4 regions of the Solibacillus sp. FSL R7-0682 genome follow, and region 4 is predicted to be linked to each of the others. Evidence: riboswitches for the same ligand, from Rfam matches in the RefSeq annotation. Region 4 holds a riboswitch; each other region holds the start of a gene.
What was found. Region 4 has a riboswitch for cobalamin ahead of MKZ17_RS09350 (InlB B-repeat-containing protein). Riboswitches for the same ligand answer to the same signal wherever they lie in the genome.
Positions count from the first base shown of each region.

Region 1: another riboswitch for cobalamin. It lies ahead of MKZ17_RS17275 (ABC transporter substrate-binding protein); the one in region 4 lies ahead of MKZ17_RS09350 (InlB B-repeat-containing protein).
Region 2: another riboswitch for cobalamin. It lies ahead of MKZ17_RS14280 (ribonucleoside-diphosphate reductase subunit alpha); the one in region 4 lies ahead of MKZ17_RS09350 (InlB B-repeat-containing protein).
Region 3: another riboswitch for cobalamin. It lies ahead of MKZ17_RS14320 (hypothetical protein); the one in region 4 lies ahead of MKZ17_RS09350 (InlB B-repeat-containing protein).

Region 1 is NZ_JBBOUI010000001.1:3,439,218-3,444,669, forward strand. Features, by position in the region: gene MKZ17_RS17265 (adenosylcobinamide amidohydrolase) at 1-85, opposite strand, end outside; gene MKZ17_RS17270 (FecCD family ABC transporter permease) at 85-1,083, opposite strand; gene MKZ17_RS17275 (ABC transporter substrate-binding protein) at 1,076-2,035, opposite strand; cobalamin riboswitch at 2,137-2,328, opposite strand; gene MKZ17_RS17280 (acyl-CoA dehydrogenase family protein) at 2,411-3,559, opposite strand; gene argS (arginine--tRNA ligase) at 3,927-5,452, opposite strand, start outside.
Region 2 is NZ_JBBOUI010000001.1:2,807,137-2,812,588, reverse strand. Features, by position in the region: gene MKZ17_RS14300 (histidine phosphatase family protein) at 1-244, shown strand, start outside; gene MKZ17_RS14295 (bifunctional adenosylcobinamide kinase/adenosylcobinamide-phosphate guanylyltransferase) at 196-612, shown strand; gene MKZ17_RS14290 (ECF transporter S component) at 617-1,108, shown strand; gene MKZ17_RS14285 (hypothetical protein) at 1,105-1,773, shown strand; cobalamin riboswitch at 1,838-2,016, shown strand; gene MKZ17_RS14280 (ribonucleoside-diphosphate reductase subunit alpha) at 2,316-4,523, shown strand; gene MKZ17_RS14275 (ribonucleotide-diphosphate reductase subunit beta) at 4,536-5,452, shown strand, end outside.
Region 3 is NZ_JBBOUI010000001.1:2,812,835-2,818,286, reverse strand. Features, by position in the region: gene MKZ17_RS14335 (metal ABC transporter ATP-binding protein) at 1-726, shown strand, start outside; gene MKZ17_RS14330 (metal ABC transporter permease) at 742-1,608, shown strand; gene MKZ17_RS14325 (Fur family transcriptional regulator) at 1,605-2,015, shown strand; cobalamin riboswitch at 2,108-2,303, shown strand; gene MKZ17_RS14320 (hypothetical protein) at 2,463-3,017, shown strand; gene MKZ17_RS14315 (ABC transporter substrate-binding protein) at 3,007-3,966, shown strand; gene MKZ17_RS14310 (bifunctional adenosylcobinamide kinase/adenosylcobinamide-phosphate guanylyltransferase) at 4,039-4,581, shown strand; gene cobS (adenosylcobinamide-GDP ribazoletransferase) at 4,594-5,367, shown strand; gene MKZ17_RS14300 (histidine phosphatase family protein) at 5,340-5,452, shown strand, end outside.
Region 4 is NZ_JBBOUI010000001.1:1,826,457-1,831,908, forward strand. Features, by position in the region: gene MKZ17_RS09340 (alanine/glycine:cation symporter family protein) at 1-305, shown strand, start outside; partial or broken gene MKZ17_RS09345 (transposase) at 614-1,021, opposite strand; cobalamin riboswitch at 1,572-1,765, shown strand; gene MKZ17_RS09350 (InlB B-repeat-containing protein) at 1,928-3,391, shown strand; partial or broken gene MKZ17_RS09355 (glycine radical domain-containing protein) at 3,458-3,778, shown strand; cobalamin riboswitch at 4,169-4,362, shown strand; gene MKZ17_RS09360 (S-layer homology domain-containing protein) at 4,525-5,452, shown strand, end outside.

The DNA of each region.
Region 1 (5,452 bases), 1.6 Mb from region 4:
TCTTGCCTTTTTTCACGTGAAACGTCATATTTTTAACAATCGATTCCCCTGCATAGCCACCTGTTAATTGATGTACTTTTAACATTACGCTACCCCCTTTCTTCGTTGCTTAAAGAATATATAAGCAAACACTGGAGCCCCAATAAAGGATGTAATCACCCCTATTGGAAGCTCTATTGGGGCAATAATTGTACGGGATACTAAGTCACAAATGACAAGTAAACTTGCACCGTTTAAAAAAGAAAGACTTAATAAATGTCGATGATCTGCACCGATTAAAATCCGGACCATATGTGGTACAACTAACCCAACAAAGCCAATCGTACCAGATGCTGCTACTGCGGCCCCTGTTAAAATCGAACCACCTGCTAAAATGATATATTTACTCCGTTTTACATCTACCCCTAAATATTGCGCACGTTCTTCTCCGTAAATCATCGCGTTTAGCTCACGGCGCTTTAACCAAAGCATGACCGTTCCTATTATCATAAATGGAACAACCATTTTTACATATGGCCAGCCGCGCATCGACACACTACCCAATAGCCAGCCAATTATTTCTCGGAGTTGCTCACCTGTTAAAGCAACCATCAATGAAATACATGAGCCAAGAAAAGAACTAAAAATAATTCCTGTTAAAATTAAAGTTTCCATTTTCATCGTACGGTCTACTAGCTTCGCAAAGCTTAATACGACAAACATTGTAAGTGCAGCACCAGCCATACTAAATACCGGTAGTGTAAACGTTCCTAACACCGGAATTGAAATGCCTAAAAAAATTGTCATAACTGCACCAACGGAAGCCCCTGATGAAACACCCAGAGTGTATGGATCCGCTAATGGATTTTTAAGTAAGCCTTGAAATGCTGCACCCGCAATAGCCAGTGATGCCCCGATTAATGCTGCTAAAATGACACGAGGCATACGAATTTTCCAAAGGATGCTGTATGCTACAGGATCCGTCGTTTTATCCCATAATGTCGAAAAGGGAATATCGACCGAACCAAATGAAATACCAATCCAAACACTGCTAAAAAGTAATACAATCGATATTACATAAGCGATTGTATATTTTTTATTCATTAAATGCCTCTGGATAAATTGCTTCTGCGATTGACTCAATACCTTCTACAATTCGAGGACCTTGACGTGTTGTTGTATCGCCATCAACAAGTTTAATATTGTCAGTCTTCACTGCCTTCATTTCTGCATATGCTGCATTGTTTGAAATAGCATCTATATCACTCTCATACGTGACTAAAATCACATCTGCATTACTACTCACAAATTGCTCAGCACTATACATTGGCCAACCTAGCTCTTGCACAACATTTTCAACATTCAGAACATCTAACATCTCATCAATAAAAGTATCCTGCCCTGCTGCATATAAATCAGGTTCTGTTCCAACAACGATAAATACTGATTTCTCTTCAAGGTCCGTTACTTTGTTTTCGATTTCTGTAATCCCTTGCTGTATAGAGGCAATTATTTCAGTCGCTTCAGACGTTTTCCCCGTTAGCTGACCAATTTGCTCGATCGTTGTATATGTTTCTTCAAAAGTTAAGGCATTTTTTACAACGAATACTGGAATACCTATTGCTTCAAGTTGTGCTATCGCTTCTTCACCAAAGCTATAAAGCCCTGATTCGTGCGCTAATACTAAGTCCGGTTGCAATGCAATAATGGCTTCTATATTGAATTCCATTCCACCTACTTTTTCTTTCGTAGCCGCTTCTTCTGGATAATTATCGTTATCATTAACTCCGACTATTTGTTCATTTAGCCCTAGTTCGAATAAAATTTCAGTATTGGATGGGATAAGTGATACGATGCGCTCCGGTGCTTTTTCCATTGTCACTTCTTTTTGTAAAGCATCTTTTAACGCCACTGGAAATAGTGCTTTTGTTTGTTCTGTCGTTTGATCCGTTTGTTCTTCATTAGGTGTCTTATTTGTAGCTTCCTCCGCACCACATGCTGAAAGAATTACGAGTGATACAAGTCCTACAGAAGATAATTGTTGCCATTTTTTCATTGATAGTTCCTCCTCAAAAAGAAAAGCCTCCTACATTAGGAGACTTAAGATAAAAGTAAATAATATAAAAATTATTCACCCCATCCTATCCGCGTAGGTATCATTTGGGTAATGTAAAGGCAGGTCTCCTGGCTTATGCTTGAACATTTCGTATCGCCTTCCCAATAAACATAATCAGTGGCTTTTGATACAAACTAGCATTTACAGTGGCGGGACCGCATCGGATTTGAACCGATTTCCCTTTTACTCCTTATTTTCAAATAAAAATAAGAACCTTCACACGTAATATTCATTTTTTACTTCTTACATTATAGCGGAAATTAAATTTAATGTATGTAACGATTGGAAAATTTTCAGAAAATTCCTCTATAATCATTAAAGAATTGCTGTTTCCGCTAAGCGTTTTATTGTTAAATCGTCCATTGGTGGATTGTGAAGACCCGCACGCACATCTCGGTAATAGCGTTGAAGTGGATTTGAACGTTGTAAACTTTTTGCCCCGACAAGTCGCATTGCCTTGTCAACAACATCGATCGCCGTATTCGTTACGACATGCTTTGCGATATTGATTTCGTTGACGATTTCAGCTTTTTTTGTAGCATCATTGTATAACTGCGCAACTCCATAAATCGTAAAACGTGCATTTGTTAAAGCTAAATCCATTTCTCCAATTAACGTTTGGACATTCGGTAGTTGTGCAATCGTCCCTTGAATACTATTTGGTGAATGGTTTTTAGCAAACTGTACTGCATAATCCCTTGCTGCTTGAGCAATTCCTAAATATGTCGCAGGTATTAATAACAGCCATCCATTCAGTTTAAAACCTGTAGAATAACTTGGTATTTCAACTAAATTAGAGCGCTCCACACGTACATGATTAAGTACAAGATCATCGCTTCCTGTACCACGCATCGACATAACATCCCACGTAGTTTCTACTAATACACCCTTAGCTGTTTTTGGAACGAGGAAAAACCCTAAATGGTTATCATCTTCAATCCAGGCCGACACTAAAAAATAATCTAAATCTGGGGCTCCACTCGTATAATTTTTACGTCCATTAATAAGATAGAACTCCCCATCTCTTACAGCTGTTGTGCCTGGTTTTCCCCCTCGTACAGGACTACCCATGGCAAATTCGCTTACTGCCCGGTTTACGGTCGCTCCATTATTGACCTGCTCAGCGAACCAGTCTATTTTTTCTACAGGCCAATAACGATTTTCAAAAATTTCACCGACGTTTTGAATTGTCCATGAAGCTGCTAACCCCGTGCTACCACAATAACTTGATAATGTTTCATGAAGTAATACTGCATCATAGACCGATAAACCAGCACCGCCATATTGTTTTGGTAAAGTAATTTTTGTATACCCTATTTCACGTAGCTTTTTGAAATTTTCAAATGGAAAAATAGATTCTTCATCTATTTTACGAGCGTTTGCTTTAAAGCTTTCCTCCAATGTCTCTAATTTTTTTAACCATTCACGTTGTTCTTCCGTATGAATAAATAATTGTTTACTCAAATGAAACACCACCTATTTTATTTATTCTACTCTCCACTCTATTATTGAGTTCAATATTAATGTCGGAAATTCCTGAGTCAATTATATAGGAATTATTTCAAGCTAAAAATAAGGGAGCTTTCTTCGTTTGAAGAAGGCTCCCTTAAAAGTAATTTACATTTTCTCTGGTGCTGATACACCAATTAATTTCAATGCATTTGTAGCTGTCGGCTTCGCCTTTCGCTACAGAATGGGATTGTATTTTTACAGAAGTTTGTTGTTTACATTTTTTCTGGTGCTGATACACCAATTAATTTCAATGCATTTGTAGCTGTCGGCTTCGCCTTTCGCTACAGAATGGGATTGTATTTTTACAGAAGTTCGTTGTTTACATTTTTTCTGGTGCTGATACACCAATTAATTTCAATGCATTTGCTAATGTTGTTTTTACTGCTGTAATTAATGCAAGACGCGCTTCAGTTAGCTCTTTGTTATCTTGGTTTAATACTTTTTCCGCATTGTAGAAGCTGTGGAATGCAGCTGCTAAATCTTGAATGTAGTTGGCGATACGGTGTGGTGTGCGGTGTTTCGCTGCATCTGCCACGATTTGTGGGAATGCACCCACTTTTTTCAGTACGTCTTCTTCTTTTTCAGCTGTTAATAACGCTAAATTTTCTAAAGAAGCTGTAAATCCTTGCTCTTGTGCTGAACGTAAAATTGACGAAATACGTGCGTGTGCATATTGTGCATAATACACTGGGTTTTCGTTAGATTGTGAAACAGCTAAATCTAAGTCAAAGTCCATATGTGAATCGCCTGCCGTTTTTACAAAGAAGTAACGTACAGCATCTAAGCCCACTTCTTCTACTAATTCACGCATTGTAACTGCGTTACCCGTACGTTTCGACATTTTGAATTTCTCGCCGTTTTTGTATAGCTGCACCATTTGGATAATATCTACTTCTAATGTACCTCGGTCATATCCTAACGCTTCAATTGCTGCTTTCATACGTGGAATATAACCATGGTGGTCCGCGCCCCAAATATTAATTAATTTATCAAAGCCACGATGTAATTTATCTTCATGGTATGCGATATCTGGTGTTAAGTAAGTAAATGAACCGTCGTTTTTAATTAATACGCGGTCTTTATCGTCACCAAATGTAGTTGAACGGAACCAAGTTGCGCCTTCTTCTTCAAATACGTGACCATTTGCTTTTAACTTATCTAAAGCAATCTCAATTTTCCCATTTTTGTATAAAGATGTTTCGGAATACCAAACATCAAATTCAACTCGGAAGTTTTTTAGATCGTTTTGTAATTTCGCTAATTCTAATTTTAAACCGTGCTCACGGAAGAAGTTAAAACGTTCTTCTTCTGATTTCTCCAAAATTTCAGTACCAAATTGCTCTGCTAATTTCCCAGCAATTTCAACAATATCTGGCCCATGGTAACCGTCTTCTGGCATTTCAGCGTCCATATTTAATGCCTGCTTGTAACGCGCTTCTAATGAGTACGCCAAGTTGTTAATTTGGTTACCTGCGTCATTAATATAGTATTCACGAGATACGTTAAAGCCTGCGAAGTCCATTACGTTACATAAAGAATCCCCTACTGACGCACCACGGGCATGTCCTAAGTGTAAATCACCTGTTGGGTTTGCAGAAACAAACTCCACTTGTACTTTTTGTGCATTACCAGCGTTTGACCGACCGTAGTTTTGTCCTTGTTCGAATGCCGCTTTTACAACACCTGCTAAGAAATCTTTACGTACGGTAATGTTCATGAAACCAGGGCCTGCGATGTCGATTTTTTCAATATCTGTGCCTGCTGTTTCAAGATTTTCTAGAATTGCTTCTGCAATAGCACGTGGGGGCTTTTTAGCTAATTTAGTTAGTTGCATTGCTACGTTTG
Region 2 (5,452 bases), 980 kb from region 4:
AAGAGTGTTAAACGCATTGTATGAAATTGTCAAACAAGGCGGCGAATATACTTTTGTTGTTCATGGTGGGGTCATCCGTCTGTTATTGGCAAAGCTAAGTTTCGAAGAGCAAATATTTCAACAAGTACTAGCGAATCACCGTACAATGTATTCATTAGCATGGGATAGTATAGAACACTTTGTAGGAGGTGCCAGATGTACGTCATTATCGGAGGGGCATATAACGGTAAACGAAGTTACGTAGATCGGTTAATTACCACGATGGAAAATAAGGAAACGATTTATTGTGATGGTTCTTTACCTGAAATAATCCAAGCAAGTACTAATAAGCGGTATGTTATTTCACGCTTCGAGGAAATTGTAAAGCCCTATCTCCATTTGAAAGAAGAAGAGGTGGCTTCACAAATTGCTGGCCATATTTTAACCATATCAAAACAGACGGAAATAATTTGTATTTGTACAGATATGAGTCGTGGTGTAGTACCTCTTGAAAAAGAGGCGAGACAACTACGAGATACGTGTGGAAGAGTTTATCAACAATTATGCCAAAACGCGAATACGGTAATTCGCGTATGGTACGGTATCCCTCAATATTTAAAAGGAGAGCAGTAGGAACATGGATAAAAATAAATTACGATATATGACGTTAACAGCTTTTGTCGCAGCAATTTGTGTTATAGGTAGCTTTGTGAAAGTACCAGGCTTTATTACTACGGCTGCACTTGATTCAGCACCTGCTATGATTGGTGCTGCATTTTTACCACCTATTTTTGCAGGAGCAGCAGGGGCAATTGGACATATTGCTACAGGGTTGACTTCTGGCTTCCCACTTGGTGTATTCCACGGAATTATTGCACTAGAAATGTTTATTATCATTACTTTATTTACAGTATTACATCGAAAAGGTCAACATCTATTAAAATGGTCATTTATGATAGTAGCAAATGGCATCATTGCACCACTTCCATTTTATTTTCTCATTTCACCTGAATTTTACATTGGATCAATTGCGTCATTAACTGTTGCAACAATTATAAATGTAGTAGTTGCGATAATCGTGATGCCCGTTCTTAAAACTGTGATGATAAGATCAGGCGTTCAATCATGAGAAATGGGGTAGAGGTAAATGGGTTAATCGTAACGATTGATAACTCAGGGTGTATTGGTAATAAGGAGCTTGATGCAGTACAAGTGCCAAATGAGATAACGGCTTATTTTACTACAAGAACTGCTATTTTAGAGCAATGGTGTGCTGGAGCGATGCCAATCCAACTATTAATGGCGAATTTTTCTGGTGATCATGTTTGGATGGAATACGAGCAAGGTATCCGACGCGTATTCGGGGAAATTGGAATTCCATGTCCGCCAATCATCGGTTCAAGTGAAACGAATTTTAATGCACTTCAATCTGCTGTTTCACTGACAATGATTGGTGAAAAAATTATTTCACGTACAATTAATAATTGTCACTACTTTGTCATTGGACAGCCTCTAGTCGGCAATGAAGTTATTGAAAATCCGCAACAAATTGCACAATTAAATGAGTTATATCAAGGGCTAACAGAGGGGTGGATACAAGCAATATGGCCAACTGGATCAAAAGGAATTGGGGCAGAAATAACGCGTTTTATTGGTGGAAATTACTTTTGTGAGTTGGATTTGCATACGTCTGCTGGACCATCCTGTGCAGTACTTGTAGCCGTGTTAGAGCAACATGTAGAGCAGTTTTCACAGCAAATCTCGGCTCCAATCACAGAAATTATAAAAGAATAAACAGTAGTTGCCTTAAAAAATTAGCTATGATACAATGACAACAGTTAATAAAAAACACAATATATAGTGTCGTTATTTATTTGGTTCTACAATATGTAGATTAAAAGGGAAATCAGTTCAATGCTGATGCTGTCCCCGCAACTGTAACGCTGACGATGATTCATAGCCCACTGTCTAAAAACGGGAAGGGGAATCAGAAGGATGAAGCGAAGCCAGGAGACCTGCCATGTAAATATGCAATGCATTTCTTCGGGGGATAGGAAATGGAAGCGAGAGCTCTATTTCCTAGGCAATAACTCTCTTTCCATTTCTAATACGTACATACTACGAACTCCGAATGAATGGGGTTCGTTTTTTTATTTCTTTCAAGTAGAAATCTACATTGTAAGGGTTGATGAATGATTTCAACTGACACTGAAAGTAGTAAAACCTCAGGCGATTTATACGATTTGGAATGGAGTACTCGTACTTTATGAAAGTATAACGCCAAACGTACAAAAATAATGCCGAGGTGGATTTGATTTTTGAAGAGGAGTGTTGTCATGATAGCTGTACAAGAAAATTACTTGCAAAACTTAGTGAATCAATTCGGTGAGGAGGATTTAGAACAATTTATTCGCTTCTCACAAAAATGGATGAGGAAAAATGAAGGGGCATCTGTTATTGAATGGATAGATGCAAGTATTTTAGAAACGATAAGCTATATCGATGAACAAGAGCCGTATTGGACATATGTTGCTGCAAAACTGTTAAATGAGAAAATTTCTATTCAGTATATGGAAAAATTTAATGTGGAAAAGCCTTATGCAAACTTTAATGACTGGATTTTACATCTTGTAGATAAAGGATTATTAAATCCACAACTAGTGGAAAAATACTCGGCAGCAGAGCGTCAATTATTAGGAACAATTATTGAACCTTCAAGAGATGATCTATTTACGTATATCGGCTTACGTACGTTAGTAGACCGTTATGTTGTTCGTGATTTTGACAAATCGATTGCAGAGCTCCCGCAACAGCGTTGGTTAATTATTGCCATGACGTTAATGATGAATGAAACGGACAGCCGCCTTCAAAAAGTAGAAGAAGCGTATTGGGCATTATCCAATTTATATATGACTGTTGCGACACCGACTTTATCAAACGCAGGTAAAACGCATGGCCAATTATCGAGCTGTTTCATTGATACGGTCGATGATAGTCTTCAAAGTATATATGATACAAATACTGATGTTGCAACGCTTTCAAAATACGGCGGTGGTATTGGTGTTTATATGGGGAAAGTGCGCAGTCGAGGCTCTGAAATCCGTGGCTATAAAGGTGCTTCAAGTGGGGTGCTACCATGGATTAAGCAATTAAATAACACAGCAGTATCTGTTGATCAATTAGGACAACGTCAAGGGGCAATTGCTGTCTACTTAGATGTATGGCACCGTGATATTTTAACGTTTTTAGATTTACGCTTAAACAATGGAGATGAACGTCTTCGTGCACATGATATTTTTACAGGCGTATGCTTACCTGATATTTTTATGGAGGCGGTAGAAGCACGTAATGATTGGCATTTATTTGATCCATATGAAGTACGTAAAGTAATGGGCTTTTCTTTAGAGGATTTTTATGATGAGAAGCGTGGACAAGGATCATTCCGCGAAAGATACGAACAATGTGTAGCGAATGAAGCTTTATCACGGGAAGTTATTCCAGCAATTGAAATTATGAAGCGCATTATGCGTAGTCAATTGGAAACAGGCGTACCATTTATGTTTTACCGAGATGAAGTCAATCGTAAAAATCCAAACAAGCATGCTGGTATGATCTATTCGAGTAATCTGTGTACAGAAATTGCTCAAAATATGAGTGCTACACAATTCGAGTCACAGCAACTAGATGATGATACAATCGTGACGCGTCGTAAAGCAGGGGATTTTGTTGTATGTAACTTAAGTTCTATCAACTTAGGGCGTGCAGTACCAGCGGGTGTGCTTGAGCGTTTAATACCGATTCAAGTCCGCATGCTTGATAATGTCATAGAGCTAAATACCATTCCAGTTCTGCAAGCAGATTTAACAAACAAACGTTATCGCGGAATTGGTCTAGGTACATTTGGATGGCATCATTTATTAGCGCTACATGAAATTGCCTGGGAAACAGAAGAGGCCGTTCAATTTGCAGATAAGCTATATGAAGAAATTGCTTATTTAACGATACGGGCTTCGAATGCTCTTGCTCAGGAAAAAGGCTCATACCCGTTATTTAAAGGGTCTGATTGGCAAACAGGTGCCTATTTTGAGGAGCGTGGATTAACGGAAGGAAGATGGCATGAATTAGCACAGCTTGTCTCAGCAGGAGGCTTGCGAAATGGTTATTTAATGGCTGTGGCACCGAATTCCTCAACATCTATTTTAGCTGGTTCTACCGCTACAATTGACCCGATTTTCCAAAAATCTTATTCTGAAGAAAAGAAGGATTACAAAATTCCAGTAACAGTGCCAGACTTAAATTCAAAAACAACATGGTACTATAAATCAGCTTACTTCATTGATCAACGATGGACTTTAAAGCAAAATGCTGCACGTAGTAAGCATATTGATCAAGGGATATCGCTTAATTTATATGTTCAAAATACAATTAAAGCAAAAGATTTATTACAGCTTCATATAGATGCATGGGCTAATGGAATTAAAACGACATATTATGTTCGTTCAACTTCAAGCGAACTACTTGAATGTGAATCATGCTCAAGTTAAGGGGGAAATGGGATGCAAGTTACGAAAAGAAACCTAATGGAAAAAACAGCACCAAACCGTTCAACGGGGATTATTAATGGGCAAAGCTCCAATATTTTAAACTGGGATGATGTTCGTTTCAGCTGGGCCTATCCGAAGTACAAAAAAATGCTCGCCAATTTTTGGACTCCCTTTGAAATAAATATGAGTACGGATGTAAAGCAATTTCCTGAATTAACAAAGGAAGAGCAAGATTCATTTTTAAAAATTATTGGCTTACTTGCATTATTAGATAGTATTCAAACAGACTTTGCCGGGAAGGTAGCAGATTATTTAACGGACTCAAGCTTAAGTGCATTGATGATTATTTTAGCGCAGCAGGAAGTTATTCATAATCACTCCTATTCCTACATTCTTTCAAGTATTGTAACAAAAGATGTACAAGATAAAACCTTTGATTTTTGGCGAACGGAACCAGTGCTACAAAAGCGAAATGACTTTGTCGTAAAGGGCTACATTGACTTTTCAGAAAATCCTACTGTAGAGAATATGTTACGTGCAATAGTGTATGATGTTATTTTAGAGGGACTTTTCTTCTATTCTGGCTTTGCGTTCTTTTATCACCTAGCACGCAAGCAGAAGATGGTTGCGACAAGTACAATGATTAATTATATTAATCGTGATGAACAGCTACATGTTGATTTATTTGTAAAGATCTATAAAGAAATATTGGAGGAATATCCAGAATACAATTCGCCTAAGTGGGAACAGGAAGTTCAAGCAATCTTCAAAGAAGCTGCAGAGCTAGAAGTAAACTGGGCTCGTGAAGTTATTGGTGAAAAAATTGATGGTCTTGATGTAGAGGATGTAGAAGCATATATTTACTTTTATGCAAATGTTCGGTGCAATCAATTAGGGCATGGACGTCCATATGAAGGTTACCGTAAAAA
Region 3 (5,452 bases), 990 kb from region 4:
CTAAAAAATGTGTCATTTCAATATGAATATACGCAAGTACTGAAAAATATTTCATTGAAAGTCGAAGAAGGAGATTTTCTAGCACTTTTAGGGCAAAATGGTTCTGGAAAATCGACACTATTAAAGTTGATTTTAGGGCTGTTAAAGCCCATGTCAGGTGAAATTTACTTATTTGGTGAACAGGCAAGTCAATTCAACCATCGTGAATGGATTGGTTATGTGTCACAAAAATCCAATGCCTTTAACTCAGGCTTTCCTGCAACGGTTGAAGAAGTGGTGAAAAGCGGCTTAACAAAAAAGGCTGGACTATTTAAAAGATTACCAAAAGATGCAGATGTATTAGTTAGACGTGCTTTAGCGGATGTTGGTATGGAACAGTATGCAAAACGTAATATAGGACAATTATCTGGTGGTCAACAGCAGCGTGTATTTATTGCCAGAGCATTAGTTGCACAACCTAAATTACTTATTTTAGATGAGCCAACAGTTGGGATTGATCACGAAAATGTGCAAGCATTTTATGATATGCTCGCACACTTAAATGCGCACCATAATATGACATTAATTTTAGTAACACATGATGTGGATACGGTATCGGATCGAGTGAGCCATGTTGCTTGTTTAAATCAAACGATCCATTTCCATGGCTTTAAAAATGATTTTGATACGATTTCTGAAGAGCAGCGGGCAAGCTGGTACGGTCATTCTGTTCGAAAGATTCATTAAGAGGAGAAGGCAGAAATGATAGAAGCGATATTTAATTATGAATTTTTACAAAACGCCTTTTTCTCAGGGCTTATTATAGGGGTCATTGCTCCATTACTTGGTGTATTTATAGTCGTACGCCGCTTATCCTTAATAGCGGATGCACTATCCCACGTGACGCTAGCAGGGATTGCTGGGAGCTTATATTTAAGTCAAACGTTTGTTGGGTTAGCGTTGCTAAATCCTATTTATTTAGGGATTATCGCATCGGTAAGTGGCTCTATATTAATTGAGCGCTTACGTAGGCTATATAAGCATTATGAAGAGCTTGCAATTCCGATTATTATGTCAGGTGGTATTGGTATTAGTGCTATTCTAATTTCTCTTGCAAGTGGCTTTAATACAGATTTAATGAGTTATTTATTTGGATCGGTATCGGCAGTATCTAGACAGGATTTATATGTAGTATTTGCAATTGCTATTGTAGTGGTAGTATTTTTATTAATTTTCTTTAAAGAACTATTTGTTTTATCCTTCGATGAAGAATTTGCAAAAGCGAGTGGTCTCCCAGCTAAGTGGATCCATTTATTATTTATGGTTGTCGTCGCATTAGTCATTGCAGCGAGCATGCGTATTGTGGGGATTTTACTTGTTTCAAGTTTAATGACTTTACCAGTAGCAGCTGCGATGCGATTAGCACGCGGCTTTAAAGAAGCGATAATTTACTCTATTGTATTTGGAGAATTAGCGGTAATCATTGGACTTGTATCGGCGTTTTACTTAAACTTAGCACCAGGTGGTACAATTGTTGTAACATCAATCGTTATTTTATTATTCGTTATAGTAAGTAAAAAACTTGTCTTAAAAATGACAACAAAAGCGGAAGGGGAAGAAGTACTGTGAATATAACGCGTGCGTGGGAAATATTAAAAGATAAAGGCTATAAAAAAACAGATAAACGAGAGTTAATATTAAATATGTTTGCAGCCACTGATAAATATTTAACAGCTCGTGATCTATTAGTTGTACTTAAAAGAGACTTCCCAGGGATGAGCTTTGATACAATTTATCGTAACTTAGCAACATTCGTAGAATTAGGTATATTAGAAGAAACAGAGCTTAATGGAGAGCGAAATTTCCGTATGCAATGTGAATCGGATCATCATCATCACCATTTTATTTGTCGAGATTGTGGAAATGTGAAGGAATTGTCAGTTTGTCCGATGGAATTGCTAGGAGAGAAGCTTCCAGGCTATGCGGTTGAAGCACATAAATTTGAAATTTATGGGAAATGCCCGGAGTGTTTGTAAGTGAACGAATTATTAAAGATTTCGCTACTTCATCCATTTAAATTGTGTGTATTGAAAAACTATTTGCATAATTTAGAGGATATGTTAAAGTGAATTTACAAATTGAATAAGTTTGCAGGAAAAAGATGCTTTTTGCATAAATGGGAATTCGGTGTAAATCCGAAGCTATGTCCGTAACTGTAAGCACTGATGAACACGAGTAAATAGACCACTGCTTTTTAAGCGGGAAGGTACTTGTTAGTAAAACGAAGTGCAAGCCAGGAGACCAATCTTTTTCTAATCGTAACAACCCTCTTCGGAATTAAAGAGAATGTACGGCAAAGAATACTCGTATTCTATTATTTTATAATATGACGTTTTTAGCCATCCATTGTCTTGGATGGCTATTTTTATTTGCCATTTTCAATTGTTTCAAGGGGAAATAGAGCATCTTAAGGGGGAAATAAGATGAAAAAAGATATTCGCTTTTCATGCTATCCATTCATGCGTGAAAAAAGCTCGTTAGTCGATTATGAAATACGTACGGATTCATTAACGACAAGGATTGGTGCTGTGTTACCAACAATATTGCATGATGAGAAAGGGCAAGTAGTGCTCCAGGATTTACAAGTCATTCATCCACTTGCTTACCATGTGAATGGTTCGGTTCGTGGAAAGCTAGCCATTACAGAAGACGATTTAAATTGGTTAAGTGCGCGTTATGACTTTTATGTCAGCCAAGTTAAAGACACGATTCAGCAGTTTTTATTACCACAAGGTGTTGAAAGTGCTGCTCGACTTCATATATGTCGAAGTGAAGCGAAAAAGTCATACCGTGCTTTACATAAAGTAAGCGAAGAACGTGACATACCTGAAATTTTATTTGATTTTTTAGGATTACTAGCAAATATATTTTTCGTTATGGCGGTTTATTTAAACAAACAGCATGCGCATAGTGAAACACCATTTATTAGTAAATCCTACCCGATGAAAAAGAAAAAGGAGAATAACGATGAAATTTAAGATGAAATGGGTCGCACCACTAGCGGCAGCGTTATTATTAACTGCATGTAATTCAACAGAGGATTCTGCAAAGGAAACACAGAAAGGTGACACAGCTAAACATACAGAAGAGGAAGTAGTAGAAGGGCCTTATACGGTAGTAGATGACCGTGGAATTGAAGTGACGTTTGACGCAGTACCAGAAACGATTGTGTCACTACAGCCGAGTAATACAGAAATTTTATTTGAACTAGGTGTTGGCGATAAAATTGTTGGTGCTACGGACTATGATACGTATCCAGAAGCAGCACAAAAAATTGAACGAGTTTCAACTTCTACAGTAATTAATGCAGAACGTATTGTTGAGTTAAATCCAGACGTCGTTGTTGCTTATACAATTGGAGATGAAGCACAAATTACACAGCTTGAAGATGCAGGCTTAAAAGTATTCGTTATTGCATCCGCTACATCGTTTGATGATGTTTACTCAGATATTATTCAATTATCAGAAGTAATGGCAATTGAAGAAAAGGGACAAGAAGTAGTAACTACAATACAGGGGCAAATTAAAGAGGTTCAGGAAAAAACAGCTTCTGTAGAAACAAAACGTAAAGTTTACTATGAAGTTTCACCTGCTCCAGACATTTGGACAACAGGTAGCGAGACATTCCAGCAAGAGATTATGGATGCGGCTGGTGTAGAAAATATATTTGCAGATCAATCTGGCTGGTTAAGTGTTACGGAAGAAGATGTCATCACAAGAAATCCTGAAGTAATTTTATCACCTGCTACATATATGGAAGATGCTATTGGTGAAATTTTAGGTCGTGCAGGATGGGACAAAATAGGTGCTGTAGCTAATAAACAAGTTTATTTAGTAGATGGCGACATAATGTCACGTCCAGCACCACGTATAGGTAAGGCAGTTCAAAATATGGCGGAAGCAGTCTACCCAGAATTATTTAAATAAGGTTACAATGAAAGGAACAGGCTTTTAATGAAGCTTGTTCTTTCTTTTAGCGTTTACAAGGTGGTGGACTGGTTGATTTTTATTACGGGTGGCGTAAGAAGTGGGAAAAGTGCATTAGCGGAACAGATGATATCGCAATGTGGGTTAGACAAGCACTATCATTATATAGCGACGGGTGTTCCATTTGACGAAGAAATGAAATCACGCATTCATCGCCACAGGATGGATCGTGAAAATCAATTGTTAAATTGGCATACAATTGAAATGCAAGTGGCATTTCCTGAAAATGCAAAAAACTTTTCGGGAAATGATGTACTATTGTTTGAATGTGTCACAACATGGCTTTCAAATGTTATGTATGCTGCAGAAAGAGTAAAAGACCCACAACAGTTTATTCATACGCAAATTGCTTTATTTCAACAACAACTGCTTTTTTGGCAGGAGCGAAGTGTTAAAATGATTATTGTTTCGAATGAAATACTAGATGAACCAGCCTCAAAGTACGATGAAGTAAATCAATATCGTAAATTACTTGGTGGGCTTCATCAATGGCTAGTGAAACAAAGTGAAGAAGCGTATGAGGTACAATTTCAACTTGTACAGCGTTGGAAATAAGGGGTGAGCAAGTTGAAAAATAGTGTGACTGGATTTTTTTTAGCATGGCAGTTTTTCTCCTCAGTGCCAGTAAACAAACAATTACATATGAATAAAAAATCTGTTACGTGGATGTATGCAAGCTTACCAATTATTGGTCTTATTATGGGGAGTACTTTAGGTACAGGTATTTATCTAATATGGAGCTTTAGTAATCTTTCGAATATACTTCTAGCCATATTACTTGTCGTTGGGATGATAGTCTTAACGGGTGGGCTTCATTTAGATGGATGGACCGATATGAGCGACGCATTTTTTTCTTATGGAGATAAAGAGAAACGGCTTGCTATATTAGATGATCCTCGTACAGGTGCATTTGGTGTAATAAGTGTTGTTTGCTTATTATTATTAAAAGTAGGTTTTATTTTTGAAACGCTTGAAAAAGGGCAAATGGAAGTGATTGCTTATATTGCCGTTATTCCGTTTATTGCACGCATTGGCATGTTATTATATTTTTTAACGATGCCTACATCAAAAAAAACAGGATTAGCAGCATATTTTAAGGGTGAAGTAATCACAAAAATGCTTTGGCTTATTTTAACTATTTTTACTGCAATTTTTATTATTCTCGTGTGCTATTTTAAATTTTTAAATTTACTAATCGTATTCATTGTTATGATCGTAGCTATCTTGTTGTATCGAAAGTGGACAACGAAGCATTTTGGCGGAATGAGTGGAGATTTGCTAGGCGCATTAGGTGAAGGTTTGGAGGTTTTATTGTGGCTAGTCGTGTTGTTTTGCATTTAATTCGTCATGAAAAAACAGCTGCCAATGTTGAGCGGAAATATATTGGCTGGACAGATGAATCGATTTTAATGAATGTCCAAGCTAA
Region 4 (5,452 bases):
TCGAGTTCATCAAAAATTCTAAAGTTATTTTGAATGTATTCCGTATTTTAGTTGTTGGCTTTGTCTTCTTTGGTGCTGTAGCAAAAGTACAGCTTGTATGGGATTTAGCGGATGTATTCATGGGTATTATGGCATTCATTAACTTAATTGCGATTTTACTGCTTTGGAAAGTAGCAAAGAAAGTACTCGACAATTACTTAATGCAGCGTAAAGCAGGGAAAAATCCAGTTTTTTATGCGGATGAAATTGAAGGATTAGAAAATACCGAGTGCTGGGAGCGCGACCGCGAAAGCAAGCATGAATAATAATTGTGCAGATTTAGCGTTGGGCTCACCACCACATATTTGCTTTCAGCACTATGCAAATGGATTTTGAAGAGTTTTCAGGTATCGTAGAAATGGATGAGACTTATTTTCTATACTCAGAAAAAGGAAAGGATAATATAGATGGGCCTTCCCTTCATTGGGATTACTTTGGCTTCCAACTGGTTCTTCATTAGGATTAAAAGCTACCTCTGAACAACCAATTAATAAAAATATACTTGGAACGCAAGGAAACAAAGTGTTTCTTCAAAATATGTTTCCCTCCTCTATATCGAATATTAAATACTTATTTTCCTATTACTATATATTCCATTTCTCCAATAGAATAAAGTAATGAAGTGAATTTCAATCATCTCTGTTGCCTTACGAAGAGAATATCCCTCAATCAATCATACACTGGACAAAATCCAACCATTTGTGTAGAAGATGAGTACGATATAAAGGTGTATTAGTTACATTAGTAAAAGATTTACCGCAATCTTTACAACGGTAACGTTGACGTTCCATGGTTTTCATACCGCCCTTTACTGAATATTTTCAAAACGAACCGCATTATTTGAATGACAATGAGTACAAGTGTATCCACCTTTATACTTCTTTTTAGAAACCTCTTTAAAGACAGGTTCACTTGCAGAATATGAGTTAAGGGATTTAACGAAAAACTCTTTTAAATGATATTGGTCGGCTGTGTTTGTTTTTCAACCTCTTTAATGATCATTCGTATCACTCACAATCATTTTTTTCTACATTAAAAACGTTCGTTTTATTCAAATATCACAGAGTTATTTTACAGAGCCTTTTATAAAAAACTGTTATTAAAAATAAATGAGATTTTTCATTTTGATCAATCTTTGTTCAAAACGACAGCTTTTTATATACAGTAAAGTCAATGGTTTAGAGTAATGAATAATCAAACTTGTTTCTAAAGTAACTCCGACCTCAATAGAGCTCTTAGTGTGAGGTGAATGAGATTGAATATTAATGTAAATATAACTATAAAGATTTTTAATGAATGTATTTATATAAACTGCTAAATTAAGTTGATTAAGGAGAGGGAGTTCAAATGAAATACGAATAAATAAGAAAAAATATTGTAAGAAAAAAATCTTAGTATCTGAGTTAAATGAATTAAATCCATTAAAATATGTTGATTTGTGTTGTGGTAATAATTTTAATAGGTATTTCAATCTATTTTTAAATACATAGAATATTTTAAATTATTTTTGTGTTAGAATTCTTTTAATTGAATAAATCTTGCAGGATAAAGACGCCATTATGGCTTAATAGGGAATTCGGTGAAAATCCGTGACTGTTTCCGCAACTGTAAGTGCTGATGAAATGAGAAAAACCACTGTTGAAAGAAATGATATTCTAGTAAATGGGAAGGACTCAAAGTAAATTGATGCACAAGTCAGGAGACCTATCTTTGTCTGATCGTATTAAATCACTTCGGAAATAAAGGGGCTATACGGCAAATAGAGCTCGAACATTTTAACTTTGTCGTGGCTATTTACCGCTATCCAATTCCAAGGGTAGCGTTTTTTTGTTGTCCAAATACGACGCTTGATTATATTCAAAAAATTAATTAGGGGGAAAGTGAAAACATGCAAGCATCTTTCAAAAAGTTATTATTAGCTTTTATTCTGTTTATGCTCGTAAATACCAGTATTCCACAACGATCTAATGCAGCTGCTTATGATCCAACGGTAAGTTATGAGAATCTGGATGTGCGTTTTTGGGAAGATCAGCAGCCGGACATTGGTTTTTATATAAACGCTTCGTCACGTTACATTCTAGAAACGGTAATTGCACCTTCGATGGGTAGTACATTTGGAGAATGGTCGGTTATGGATCTATTACGAGGAATGTACACGGGCTACGATTATATTAACTATATACCGGCAAACTATTTCACGGACTATATAGGAAGAATTGAAGGCTATGTTGATATGAAAAATGGTAATCTGGACCGCAATAAATCTACAGAATGGTCTCGATTAACATTGGCACTTACTGCACTAGGTTATCCAATTACCGATGTCGCAGGTTATGATTTTGTAGCTCGTTTATCAGAATCACATAAGTTTTCATATCGTCAAGGTATTAATGGACCGATTTGGGAGATTATTGCATTGGATACAGGTGGTTATGAATTATATCCTGATCCATCCAATGATGATGTCAATACGGTAGGGAAAATGATTGACTATATTTTAAATAAGGAAATCTCGAACGGGGGCTGGGCTTTAAGCGGTGGCATTCCTGATCCAGATATAACGGCTATGGCTTTACAAGCATTTGCACCATATTATCTCAATAGTAGTCGTTACGACCAAACTGGTGCGAATGCAACTTATCAAGAGTTTGCACAAGCGGTGGAGCGAGCAATTGTTGTATTATCGCAAATCCAGCTAACTAACGGAGGTTATAATAGCTGGGGAAGTATTAACTCGGAAAGTACTGCACAAGTAATTGTAGCGCTGACAGCTATGAATATGGATCCTTTAGCTACAAGTATATCGTTACCAAATATTAATCAAACTGTTGATTTTATCACAGAAGGTAAATATGAGGATGGCGTTTGGACAAATAATATGATTGATGCTTTGTTAACATTTTGGGCAAATGGTAGTGGTTCTTCGCCAGAAGTGGGGGGCTTTAAGCATGTAACCGCAGGCTATGATGGTGGGGGTGGCTCTGGTACAAGCGTTAACGCGATGGCCACAGACCAAGCATTATATGGACTTATTGCGTATGATCGCTTCAAGAAAAGCGAAAAAAGCTTATATGATATGAGTGATATGCAAAATGGCGAATACCAATATATGACTGCAAGTAACAATACAATTTACTTTGATGGCAATCAAGTTGGTGAATCTTCATCAAAAACGGTATCACCTTATGCTGTAGTTGACATTCCATCCTCATCAGCAAAAGATTTTGTTGCATGGAATACAAAGCAAGACGGCACAGGAACTACATATATGCCTAATGAACGTTTAGTTATGCCAGATGAAGACATTACACTCTATGCTCAAACGAGTAGCACGATGGGGGAATATGAGTGATGGCAATATTCAAAAGGTTATCAAGCTCATTGATGAATTTCTTACCGCTAGAAGTCTTACAAAGGAGCATCTGGAGCTAAGCTTCCATACGAATATGCTTTATATGGAATTTCTAACACATTCTCAATGGTACAGAAAGCACTAGGTAAAGAGGCGGTGAACCAAGGGGCTAACTTAGCTTCAATTCTTGATGGATATACAGCAAAAGAAGGTCACCACTTAAATATCAACATACTTAACAGCGATACTTTACTAGACGCTATGGGGCAATCAGAAGAATATCCATAATCAACGATTCGTGTATCTGGTTATACTGTTAACTTCATAAAATTAACGTGTGAACAACAAATCGATGTAATCAAGCATATTTTCCACAGAAACCTGTAATTTATGCTCTTTATCTATACAAAGACCAAATTGAAATGACAACTCTTAATAGTTGTAGTTCATTTTGGTCTTTTATTTTACTAGAATTCACTTTTGCATAGGTGTAAGGATAGATACTAGGAGGAGAATTGTGAAATGAAAGGAAATATCATTTCATTGAAACATACGGTACAGTTAATGGACTAAAAATGGGAAATGATTTTTCTATCGTTAAAATGGACCTAGGAAAAATATTAATGTCGTCTTTAATAAAATAAATCTATTAAATTACATGTATCTGTACTTTTATGGTAATTATATTAATTTGGGATTTTAATAGGTATTTCAATCTATTTTTAAATATATCGAATATTTTAAATTATTTTTGTGTTAGAATTTCTTTTAATTGAATAAATCTTGCAGGATAAAGACGCCATTACGGCTTAATAGGGAATTCGGTGAAAGACCGAGACTGTTTCCGCAACTGTAAGTGCTGATGAAATGAGAAAAACCACTGTTGAAAGAAATGATATTCTAGTAAATGGGAAGGACTCAAAGTAAAATGATGCACAAGTCAGGAGACCTATCTTTATCTGATCGTATTAAATCACTTCGGAAATAAAGGGACTATACGGCAAATAGAGAACGAACATTTTAATTTTGTCGCGTCTATTTACCGCTATCCAATTCCTAGGGTAGCGTTTTTTTGTTGTCCTAATACGACACTTGATTATATTCAAAAAATTAATAGGGGGGAATGTGAAAACATGCAAGCATCTTTCAAAAAGTTATTATTAGTTTCTATTATGTTTATGCTCGTAATTGCCAATACGCCACAACGAGCTAATGCAGCTGCATATGATCCAACTGTAAGTTTTGAGAATCTAGATGTGCGTTTTTGGGAAGATCAGCAGCCAGACATTGGATTTTATATAAATGCTTCGTCACGTTACATACTAGAAACGGTAACTGCACCTTCGATGGGTAGTACATTTGGAGAATGGTCGGTAATGGATTTACTTCGAGGTATGTATACTGGCTATGATTATATCAATCACATACCGGCAAATTACTTTTCAGATTATTTAGGGAGAATTGAAGCCTATGTTGATAATAAAAATGGCATGCTAGACCGCAATAAGTCTACAGAATGGTCTCGTTTGACATTAGCACTTACTGCGTTAGGTTATCCAATTACCAATGTCGCAGGTCATGATTTTGTAGAATATTTGTCAAGATCACATAGTTTTTCATATCGTCAAGGTATTAATGGACCGATTTGGGAGATTATTGCATTGGATACAGGTGGTTATGAATTATATCCTGATCCATCCAATGATGATGTCAATACGGTAGGGAAAATGATTGACTATATTTTAAATATGGAAATCTCGAACGGGGGCTGGGCTTTAAGCGGTGGCATTCCTGATCCAGATATAACGGCTATGGCTTTACAAGCATTTGCACCATATTATCTCAATAGTAGTCGTTACGACCAAACTGGTGCGAGCGCAACTTATCAAGAGTTTGCTCAAGCGGTGGAGCGAGCAATTGTTAAATTATCAGAAATCCAACTTTTAAATGGTGGATATGATAGTTGGGGAAGCATAAACTCGGAAAGTATTGTGCAAGTAATTGTAGCGCTGACAGCTATGAACATGGACCCTTTAGCTACAAGCATATTGTTACCAAATA